Regions from separate parts of the Streptomyces sp. NPDC107765 genome, predicted to be linked through region 2. Evidence: riboswitches for the same ligand, from Rfam matches in the RefSeq annotation. Region 2 holds a riboswitch; the other holds the start of a gene.
The links. Region 2 has a riboswitch for cyclic di-AMP ahead of ACZ7MX_RS35960 (M23 family metallopeptidase). Riboswitches for the same ligand answer to the same signal wherever they lie in the genome.
Positions count from the first base shown of each region.

Region 1 (5,406 bases), on a different contig from region 2:
GGGCCCCGCCGCCGCCCGCGCCGTCACCGCCTACACCACCGCCGCCACCGCCCTCTCCTTCCACCGCCGCCGCGCCCACCTCAGAGGCCCGGACCCGGACTTCACCACTCGCGAGCAGTACCTGCTGCAACGGGTCAGGCAGTACCAGAGGTGGGGGCGGCCGGCGTTGATGAACGCCTGGCACAGCGTGGGACGGAATTGCCTCGTCGCGAACGAGGCCCGGTCGGCGGCCGCCCGCCGGTGCACGGGCGACTCCGCACACCCTCGGACGTAGCGCTTCGAGCTCCGGCCCGCCGATCCTGGTGCCGCCCGATTCGATCGGGCCGCGCCCTGTCGCCTGTCGTCGGCCCGCCGGCCGGTGCTGAGCAACGGCAATCGTGGACCGGCTCACCGGCTCCCCGGCACACCCGGCAGCTGCCGAGATCCGCCGCGGCCCGCTCCGGCGGCCCCGGAGCGATGAGCCTCGGCTTCTTCTCCTGACCGCTGGTGAGCCATTCTGGGACTATGACACGCCCACCCGTCTCTCCGTCCTCGGTCGGTGTCTCAGCGCGCATGAGCCGTCAGGGCAGACGGGATACCGAACCGGAGCGTGCAGTCCGGCGGCTGCTGTACGCCGCCGGACTGCGCTACCGGCTGCAACGCCGCGTACCCGGTATGGCCCGTCGCACCATCGACATCGCTTTCCCCGGCCCGCGCATTGCGGTGTTCCTCGACGGCTGTTTCTGGCACGGCTGCCCCGAACACGCAACCAGTCCCAAGGCCAATGCCGAGTGGTGGCGCGCGAAGCTCGACGGCAACGTCGCCCGTGACGCAGAAACCAACGCGCATCTCGAAGCGGCGGGATGGACAGTGCTGCGTTTCTGGGAGCACGAGAGTCCCGAGACGGTGGCCGAGTACGTGGCCCGAGCCGTGCGAGAGGCCGGCGCAGGTCGTAAGTCACGGCCACCTGAGCCTCCGGACGGCCAGAACGTACGGGGCCGGACGTAAGGTAAAGGGCAATTGACCCGCGAAACGGAGGAGTTGGGCATGGCCGGCGTTCCGAGCAGTGTGGTGGCGGCGAGTGGGTTGCTCGGGGGTTATGGGGTGGCTCGGTGGACGAAGAAGCGGCCGTTGGGAGGTGTGGCGTTGGCTGCGGCGGGGGCGGTGGCGGCTCGGGAGTGGCAGCGGAAGGCCGGAGGTAAGACGGCGGCGGCGTTGAGCGGGGCCTATGTGGCGGCGTTTGTGGGGTCGCATCCGTTGGCCAAGAAGATCGGGGCCTGGCCTTCGGTGTTCGCCGTGGCGGGTGGGGTGGCGCTGGCGTCCTGGGCGGTGGTGGACCGGCGGGGGTAGGGCGCCCGGCAGCATTGCGGCGCGTGTGGAAGTGGAGCGGGGCCCTGGGGCCCCGCTCCTTCCCTTTGGGGTGGGGCCGCGACTTGGATTACGCCGATGCCTCGTTCAGCAGGGTGAGTTCGGGGGCGGTGAGGGTCAGGTCGGTGACGGCCAGGAGGGGGGCGAGCTGGGCGGTCGTGCGGGCGCTGGCGATCGGGGCGGCGACCGTCGGCTGGGCGGCGAGCCAGGCCAGCGCGACGGTGGCGGGCTCGGCACCGTGGGCGGCGGCGACCGTGTCGAGGGCCTCCAGGACGCGGGGGCCGCGGTCGGTGGCGAGGTACTGCGCGGCCTTCCCGGACCGGGCGCTGTCGACCGCCGCACCCGGCCGGTACTTGCCGGTCAGGAAGCCGGAGGCCAGCGCGTAGTACGGGACCGCGCACACGCCGTTGCGGGCGGCCACGTCGGCGAGTTCGCCCTCGTACGTGTCGCGGGAGACCAGGTTGTAGTGCGGCTGCAGGGCCACGTAACGGGCCACGCCCTCGCGGTCGGAGAAGGCGAGGGACTCCTCCAGGCGCTGCGCGGAGATGTTGGAGGCGCCGATCTCGCGGACCTTGCCGGCCCGGACGAGGTCGTCCAGAGCGGTCAGGAACTCGCCGACCTCGACCGACTCGTCGTCGTAGTGGGTGTAGTAGAGGTCGATGTAATCCGTGCGGAGACGGGTGAGGGACTCCTCGACCGCGGACTTGATGGTGGCGGTGGACAGACCCTTGTAGTCGGGGTGCGCGCCGACCTTGGTGGCGATGACGATGTCGTCCCGATTGCCGCGCGAGGCCAGCCAGTTCCCGAGGACCGTCTCGGATTCGCCGCCCTTGTTGCCCGGCACCCACGCCGAGTACACATCGGCGGTGTCGATGAAGTTGCCGCCGCCCGCCACGTACGCGTCCAGTACGGCGAACGACTCGGCCTCGTCGGCGGTCCAGCCGAATACGTTGCCCCCGAGGGAGAAGGGGGAGACGGACAGCGAGCCCAGGGCCCTGGGGGTAGGGGAGTTGTTGCTTGTCGCGCTCATGGTGGGAGCAACGTTGCGGGGCGGGTGGTTATTCCTGCTCACAGGAGTCATTCCGGTTCCTCGGATGTTCCCGTTTCCTCGGACGGCGGCCACCCTCGCACCGTGGCCGCCGACCTCGCCCCGCCCCGCCCGTCAGGTGCTCAGACGTTGACGCCGTGGTCGCGCAGCCAGGGCATCGGGTCTATCGGGTCGCCGGCGCCGGGGCGTACCTCCAGGTGGAGGTGGGGGCCGGTGACGTTGCCCGTGGCGCCGACCCGGCCGATGACGTCGCCGGTGCTGACCTTGCCCGAGGTCTTGACCATCGAGGACAGGTGGCAGAACCAGAGCTCGGTGCCGTCGTCGAGGGTCAGGACGATGCGGTAGCCGTACGAACCGGCCCAGCCGGCCTGGGTGATGGTGCCGGAGTGCACCGCCTTGACGGGCGTGCCGGTCGGGGCGGCGAAGTCCTGGCCGGTGTGGTCCGCGACCCAGCGGTCACCGGCCTGCCCGAAGCCCGCGGTGAGGGTGTACGAGGAGACCGGGGTGATGAAGCTCTGCGCCAGTTTGGCGAGGCGTTCGGCCTCGGCCTTACGGCGGGCCTCCTCCTCGGCCTTGCGCTTGGCCTCGGCCGCTGCCTCCTTCTTGGCGGCCGCGGCCTTCTCGGCGGCCTTCAGGTCCCCGGCGGCGTCCGTAGTGGCCTGCTTGATCGCGGCCTGCTCGGCGGCCTCGCGGGCCTCCTGCTCGGCGGCGCCCTGCTGGGCGTCGGCCTGCTGGAGGATACGGCTGCGCAGCGCCTCACCGGCGTTCGCACCGGAGCCCGAGCCCGTACCCGCGTCAGAGCCGGAGTCGGAGCCGGAGCCCGAGCCCGTGCCCGACGGCGAGCCCGGTCCGGCGTTCCCGGTGAGCGGGTCGGCGGGGGTGGCGGCGGAGGCGGAAGCGGTGTGCGCGCCGCCGTCGGATATGAGGTCGCCGACGCCGGGCAGGGAGGCGGCGTCCGGGAGGTGGTCGGAGACGGCGTCGGCCACTCCGCCGAGGTCGGGCATCGAGATCGGCACCGGCGGCCGGCCCTCGGCCGTGGCCATCCCGCCCGCGCCGACCGCGGCGATGACACCGACGCCCAGGACCGTCCCCCCGCGGGCGAGGCCACCGCCGCGCTGCTTGGCCACCCGGTGCTTGCCGCGGACCGGGCGGACGGACTCCTCGGTGGGGTTCCATTCCTCCCACGGGCCGTCGGCGTCACCGTTCGCCTCGCCGGCCGTCGCGAAGCGGGTGCCGGTGACGCCGGCCATGTCGGTGGTGACAGCGGTGTCGGTGGCGACAGGGGTGTCAGAGACGAAAGCAGTCTCCGTCACGAAAGTGGGGTCGCCGGGATGCGCGAAGGCGTGCGGGGCGCCTGGCGCGTACGGGGCGCCCGGGCCCCGGTCGTCGAAGTCGTAGGCGGACGGAGCCTCGGGGACAGGCCTGTTGGACGCCACGGGGGCGCACTCCTTTCCTTCCTTCTCGCCTACCGGGTTAGCTGACGGGTTCGGAGCAGGAAGGTCTCCTACGGGCACCCTCTGACGAAGGCGTCCGATTCACCCCAAGGTGGTGGTTCCCCGGTTCCCTTGGTGCAGTTCGAGGTGCTGGAGGTGCGTGAAAAGCGCGTGCGGGATTCGGCGTCGGCGCACGGTGCCGCCTCTTGCGGCGGCTGGGACGACCGCGCTGCGTTATCGGACAGTAATAGAGATCGCGACCGTTTTCCAAGCCTTCCCGGGAATCCATATGCCTCGCGCACCGGCTGTGGCGTGGTGTTTTCCGGTCACCATGGCCATAAATCGGGCGAGTTGACCGCACCACCCCGTGCCACGCCTAAACGATCTCTCGATGATTGTGCGTCAGTTGTTATGCGGAGGGGTGCCTGACCATTACGGAACGTGAAGACAGTAACGTCGGATCATGGTCGTCAACGCCGAGCGCCCTGGACACTCCCTGCACCCCGGACACTCCGAGCGCCCCGGACACTCCGAAAGTCCCGGACACTCCGAGAGCCCCGGCCCCGCCGAACGCCTCCGCAACGCCGGTCACCACCGCCACGGCCGTCCCGGCCACGGCGGCGTCACGACCGGAAGCGCGCAGGACGTGGCGCGGCGGTACCAGGAGTTCTCCTGGGGCGAGGCGCGCGGGCGGTCCGACGCCCACGAGGAGTTGAGCGCCCGGATCGGCCAGGACCAGGAGTTGTGCGAGCTGCTGGCGGGTTCGCTGCCGGCCGGCAACAAGCAGCAGCCCCAGCTCCTGCTCGCCGCCGTACGCCATCTCGACGGCCCGCACGCGGAGCAGGGCCCGCGCGGCGCCGCGGCGTACGGGCGCTGGCGCGAATGGACGATCCGGCACTGGGACCAGGTGCGGGACGTCATCATGCGCCGCGGCACCCAGACCAACGAACCGGCCCGCTGCGCCACGCTGCTGCCGCTGCTCGCCCGGCTGCCCCAGCCGCTGGCCCTCCTGGAGGTCGGCACCTCGGCCGGGCTGTGCCTGCACCCGGACCGCTATCGGTACGCGTATGGACACGGGTACGGGGAGGCGGGCGATCCGGCAGCCCACGCCCCGCTCGTCGAAGTAGGCCCGGCCGACAGCCCCGTCGTCTTCCACTGCCAGGTGCAGGCGCCGGTGCCGGGGCCGGTGGCGGCGGGGCCCGGGCCGCACGTCCCCACCCGCCTGCCCGAGGTCGTCTGGCGGGCCGGGATCGACCTGGCACCGCTCGACCCGGTCGCCGAGCCGGACGACCTGCGCTGGCTGCGGTCGCTCGTATGGCCCGGCGACGAGGCGCGGGCGGCCCGACTGTCCGCGGCCGTCGACGCGGTGCGGACGGTGCCGCGGCCGCGGATCGTCCGCGGGGACCTGATCGACGAACTGCCCGCGCTGGCGGCCGAGGCGCCGGCCGGGGCGACCCTGGTCGTGTTCCACACCGCCGTGCTGAGCTACCTGCCGTATGCCCGGCGCGAGGAGTTCGCCCGGCTCGTACGGTCGGTCCTCGACGGGCGGGACGGCGGCGGCCACTGGATCTCCCAGGA
Region 1 covers NZ_JBVKBL010000030.1:18,006-23,411, forward strand. Annotated here, with positions in the region: gene ACZ7MX_RS39325 (PrsW family intramembrane metalloprotease) at 1-274, shown strand, start outside; gene ACZ7MX_RS39330 (very short patch repair endonuclease) at 505-987, shown strand; gene ACZ7MX_RS39335 (hypothetical protein) at 1,027-1,329, shown strand; gene ACZ7MX_RS39340 (aldo/keto reductase) at 1,418-2,377, opposite strand; gene ACZ7MX_RS39345 (M23 family metallopeptidase) at 2,518-3,831, opposite strand; cyclic di-AMP (ydaO/yuaA leader) riboswitch at 3,843-3,988, opposite strand; gene ACZ7MX_RS39350 (DUF2332 domain-containing protein) at 4,292-5,406, shown strand, end outside.
Region 1: linked by a shared signal. The riboswitch ahead of ACZ7MX_RS39345 (M23 family metallopeptidase) and the one ahead of ACZ7MX_RS35960 (M23 family metallopeptidase) in region 2 are both predicted to bind cyclic di-AMP.

Region 2 (5,406 bases):
GCGGCGGGGTCTTCGTGCTGCGGCGGGCCATCGCGGCTGCGGCTCCTTCTGCTGCGTCTACTGCCGAGGTCGGGGACGGCGCCGGGGCGTCGTCGGTCAATCAGCCGGGTCGATCAGCTGGGGGATCAACCGGCGAGTATCTCTGAGTCTGACGCGGACCATTGTGGACCGCCCCACTGACAACGCCGACCGCGACTCCCCCTTCCGCCCCCGCGGCGGCCCGGTGGCGGCCTCCACGACGGCCCGGCGGCGGCCCCATGACGGCTTTTGCGCGGGCCCTCGTTCGGGGGCGGTCCTGCGGGAACTTCGCCAGATGCCGACGCGGTTGCATACAGTGACAGAACTTCCTCGCAAGCGATCGAAGGGACGTACATGCCCATGGGTCACACGGCCACAGAACAAGCCGGCTCCGGCGGCCTGACAGCGACCGAGCACCGGCTGGCCAACGGCCTGCGCGTGGTGCTCTCCGAAGACCACCTGACCCCGGTCGCAGCGGTCTGCCTCTGGTACGACGTCGGCTCCCGCCACGAGGTCAAGGGCCGTACGGGCCTGGCTCACCTCTTCGAGCACCTGATGTTCCAGGGCTCCGCGCAGGTGAAGGGGAACGGCCACTTCGAGCTGGTGCAGGGCGCCGGCGGTTCGCTCAACGGCACCACGAGCTTCGAGCGCACCAACTACTTCGAGACCATGCCCGCCCACGAGCTGGAGCTGGCGCTCTGGCTGGAGGCGGACCGCATGGGTTCGCTGCTGACCGCGCTCGACGAGGAGTCCCTGGAGAACCAGCGCGACGTCGTCAAGAACGAGCGCCGCCAGCGCTACGACAACGTCCCCTACGGCACGGCCTTCGAGAAGCTGACGGCCATGGCGTACCCCGAGGGCCACCCGTACCACCACACCCCCATCGGGTCGATGGCCGATCTGGACGCCGCCTCCCTGGAGGACGCCCGGGCGTTCTTCCGTACGTACTACGCGCCCAACAACGCCGTCCTGTCGGTCGTCGGCGACATCGACCCGGCCCGGACGCTGGCCTGGATCGAGAAGTACTTCGGCTCGATCCCCTCCCACGACGGCAAGCAGCCGCCCCGGGACGGCACCCTGCCCGACGTGATCGGCAGCGAGCTGCGCGAGGTCGTCGAGGAGGAGGTGCCCTCCCGTGCCCTGATGGCGGCCTACCGCCTGCCGCACGACGGCACCCGTGAGGCGGACGCCGCCGACCTCGCGCTGACCGTCCTGGGCGGCGGCGAGTCCTCCCGCCTGTACAACCGCCTGGTGCGCCGCGACCGCAGCGCCGTCGCCGCCGGCTTCGGTCTGCTGCGGCTGGCCGGTGCCCCCTCCCTGGGCTGGCTGGACGTGAAGACGTCCGCCGGGGTGGAGGTGCCCGCCATCGAGCGCGCGGTCGACGAGGAGCTGGCGCGGTTCGCCGCCGAGGGGCCCACCCCGGAGGAGATGGAGCGGGCGCAGGCCCAGCTGGAGCGCGAGTGGCTGGACCGCCTGGCGACGGTCAGCGGCCGCGCCGACGAACTGTGCCGCTTCGCCGTCCTGTTCGGCGACCCGCAGCTCGCGCTGACCGCCGTGCAGCGGGTCCTGGACATCACCCCCGAGGAGGTGCAGGCGGTCGCCAAGGCCCGGCTGCGCCCCGACAACCGCGCGGTGCTCGTCTACGAGCCCACCGAGCCGGCCGGCAACGCCGAGGAAGGGGAGACGGAGCAGTGAGCGACGCCACCCGTCAGGATTCCGCAGGGAGCACCATGCAGTTCCACCCGCAGCCCCAGAGCGGCGCGCCCAAGCCGTGGGCCTTCCCGGCCCCCGAGCGCAGCCAACTGCCCAACGGCCTCACCCTCCTGACCAGCCACCGCCCCGGCCAGCAGGTCGTCGCGGTCGAGATCAACCTCGTCGCCCCGCTGGACGCCGAGCCCGAGGGCCTGGACGGCGTCGCCACGATCATGGCGCGCGCCCTGTCCGAGGGCACCGACAAATACGACGCGGAGGGCTTCGCCGCCGAGCTGGAGCGCTGCGGCGCCACGCTGGACGCGCACGCCGACCACCCCGGCGTACGCGTCTCCCTGGAGGTCCCGGCGTCCCGGCTGACCCGCGCGCTGGGCCTGCTCGCCGACGCGCTGCGCGCCCCCGCCTTCCCGGAGAGCGAGATCGAGCGGCTGGTCCGCAACCGCCTCGACGAGATCCCGCACGAGCTCGCCAACCCGGCCCGCCGCGCGGCGATGGCGCTCTCCAAGGAGCTGTTCCCGGCCACCGCGCGGATCTCCCGCCCCCGCCAGGGCACCGAGGAGACCGTCGCGCGGATCGACGCCGCGGCCGTGCGCGCCTTCTACGACGCGCACGTCCGGCCCGCCACGGCCACCGCCGTGATCGTCGGTGACTTCACCGACATCGACCTGGCCGCGGCGCTGGCCGACACCCTCGGCGCCTGGAGCGGTTCGACCGCCGAGCCGGTCAGGGCCACCCCGATCGCCGCCGACGACACCGGCCGCGTGGTGATCGTGGACCGTCCCGGCGCGGTCCAGACGCAGCTGCTCATCGGCCGGATCGGCGCCGACCGGCACGACCGCGTGTGGCCGGCCCAGGTGCTCGGCACGTACTGCCTGGGCGGCACCCTCACCTCCCGGCTGGACCGCGTCCTGCGCGAGGAGAAGGGCTACACCTACGGGGTGCGCGCCTTCGGCCAGGTATTGCGCTCCACGGCTCCCACGTCCCCCGAGGGCACCACCGGCGCGGCATTGCTCGCCATCAGCGGCTCGGTGGACACCGCCTCCACCGGGCCCGCGCTGGAGGACCTCTGGAAGGTGCTGCGGACCCTCGCGGCAGAGGGGCTGACGGACGAGGAGCGGGACGTCGCGGTGCAGAACCTCGTCGGGGTGGCGCCGCTCAAGTACGAGACCGCGGCGGCCGTCGCGGGCACCCTCGCCGACCAGGTGGAGCAGCAGCTCCCGGACGACTTCCAGGCGCAGTTGTACCTCCGGCTCGCGGAGACCGGCACGGTCGAGGCGACCGCCGCCGCCGTCAACGCCTTCCCGGTGGACCGCCTGGTGACCGTCCTGGTGGGCGACGCCGCGCAGATCACCGAGCCCGTCAAGGCGCTGGGCATCGGAGAGGTGACGGTCGTCAGCGGCTAGTTCTTCGTTGGCGCATGACGGTGCGTCACGTTCTGACCGGCTCCCGTGGTGTTCGCTCACCACGGGAGCCGTCGTATGTCCGGGGGAGTCCCTCGGAGGCGGCCGGAGCCAGCCGGAGTCCGCCGTATGTCCGGTTTGCGAGGGCTCGTTGGGTCGGAACTTGTGGCATCCCGCACAAAAACGCGGTTCCGTTTGGCTCCGCAAAGTGGCCCCGATTAGCGTCGGTCCGGCTGTTCGTCACAACTCCGCCACAACAGTGGCACCGGACAGTCATCGCCGAGTCCCCGTACGGCGCGAGCCAGGGGAGCCGGGGACCCACGTCCCTGGGGTGAATCGGGCCCCTCTCCGGAGGAGCCCGTAGGAGACCTTCCTGCTCCGAACCCGTCAGCTAACCCGGTAGGCGAGAGGGAAGGAAAGGACAAGCCAGCACATGGCGTTCACCCGAGCCACCGGGAAGCACCGCCGGGCCAGCCGCAGCGCCCGGACGACCCGCAACCTCGCCGGCATAGCCACCCTCGCCACCACCGGCGTCGTCGCCTCCCTGGCCTCGCCCGCGATGGCCGCCACCGACGAGGCACGCACCCAGGACACCGGTCTCACCCAGGCCGTCGTGCTCGGTGACGAACTCGCCCACCGCCTGGAGGTCCAGGCCGACGCCCAGCAGGCCGCCGCCGAGGTCGCCGCCGTGAAGGCGAAGGCCGAGGCCGAGGCCAAGAAGCGCGCGGCGGAGGCCGAGCGGCACGCCGAGGCGGCCAGGAAGAAGGCCAAGGCGGAGCGCGAGGCCAAGGAACGGGCCGCCCGGGACGCCGAGCGCAAGCGCCTGAACGCCTTCGTCGCCCCCGTCGCGGACTCCTACGTCTCCACCGGCTACCAGGCCTCCAGCAGCCTGTGGTCGTCCGGCACCCACACCGGCATCGACTTCCACGCCGCCACCGGGACCTCCGTCCACGCGGTCGGCGCGGGCACCGTCGTCGAGGCCGGCTGGGGCGGCGCGTACGGCAACAACATCGTGATCAAGATGCACGACGGCACCTACACCCAGTACGGCCACCTGTCGTCGATCGGCGTCTCGGTCGGCCAGACCGTCACCCCCGGCCAGCAGATCGGCCTCTCCGGAGCCACCGGCAACGTCACCGGCCCGCACCTGCACTTCGAGGCCCGCACCGGCCCGGACTACGGCTCCGACATCGACCCGATCGCCTATCTGCGGTCGCACGGCGTCAACGTCTGAGCCGGCGCCGGACCGGTCCGCCCCACGCCCGCGGTGCACGCCTGGGCATGCCCCGCGCCCGCTGGCCAAAAAATATCGCCGAATACGCGGAGTCCGTCGGAAAAGCCGCGCCGGTCGAATAGAGTCTCGGAAAAGCCGCCGACCGGCGGCGTTTTCCGGGGATTACGGCGGAGGCACGATCGATGCGAGGCCATATTTCCGCGCATGCGGTGTGCACGGCGATTCGCGAGGACATCGTCTCCGGTGCGCTGGCGCCGGGGAGCCGGCTGATCGAGGAGATCCTGGCGGCGCGCTACGGCGTTTCCAGAGTGCCGGTCCGCGAAGCGCTGCGCACCCTGCAGTCGGAGGGCTTCGTCACCACCCGCCACCACGCGGGCGCCTGTGTCGCCGAACCCACCGAGCAGGAGGCCGCCGACCTGCTCGACATCCGCGCCCTGCTGGAGCCGCTGGGCGCGGCCCGCGCGGCCGCCCGGCGCACCCCCGCCCATCTGAAGGTGCTGCGCGGTCTGGTACGGCTGGGCCGCGAGCGGGCCCGCCACGGCAGCCCCGCCGACCTGCGCCAACTCGACGGCTGGTTCCACGAGACGCTGGCCCAGGCGGCCGGCAGCCCCAGCCTCACCGCCCTGCTGACCCAGCTGCGCCGCAAGATCGAGTGGATGTATGCGATGGAGCCGCTGCCGCGGGCCGGTGAGGCCTGGGACGACCACGGCGCGGTGCTGGACGCGGTGGCCCGGGGCGACGCGGAACGGGCCCGCGCCCTGATGGCGGCGCACATCGAGCGGTCGCTCCCGGTGTACCGGCTGCGGCGCATCGCGGCACCCGACGTGAGCGATACGAAACGGCCCGTCAACACAGCGCGCGCCCGTTCTTAACAAGCGGGCCGTATACAAAGGGGTGCGTGATTTCCGGGGCGGCGAGAGGAGCCGCCTTTGATTGATGGTGCCGGCTTTTGATTCTGGGTACCGGCGTGTGCCTGCTTTTCGGTGGGCGCATGACCCCGCAGGCTTTCCTGCGCATGCCTTTCCCGGTTATCGGTCCCAGGCA
Region 2 covers NZ_JBVKBL010000022.1:20,402-25,807, reverse strand. Annotated here, with positions in the region: gene ACZ7MX_RS35975 (DNA gyrase/topoisomerase IV subunit A) at 1-31, opposite strand, end outside; gene ACZ7MX_RS35970 (M16 family metallopeptidase) at 379-1,713, shown strand; gene ACZ7MX_RS35965 (M16 family metallopeptidase) at 1,749-3,131, shown strand; cyclic di-AMP (ydaO/yuaA leader) riboswitch at 3,396-3,549, shown strand; gene ACZ7MX_RS35960 (M23 family metallopeptidase) at 3,562-4,362, shown strand; gene ACZ7MX_RS35955 (GntR family transcriptional regulator) at 4,545-5,234, shown strand.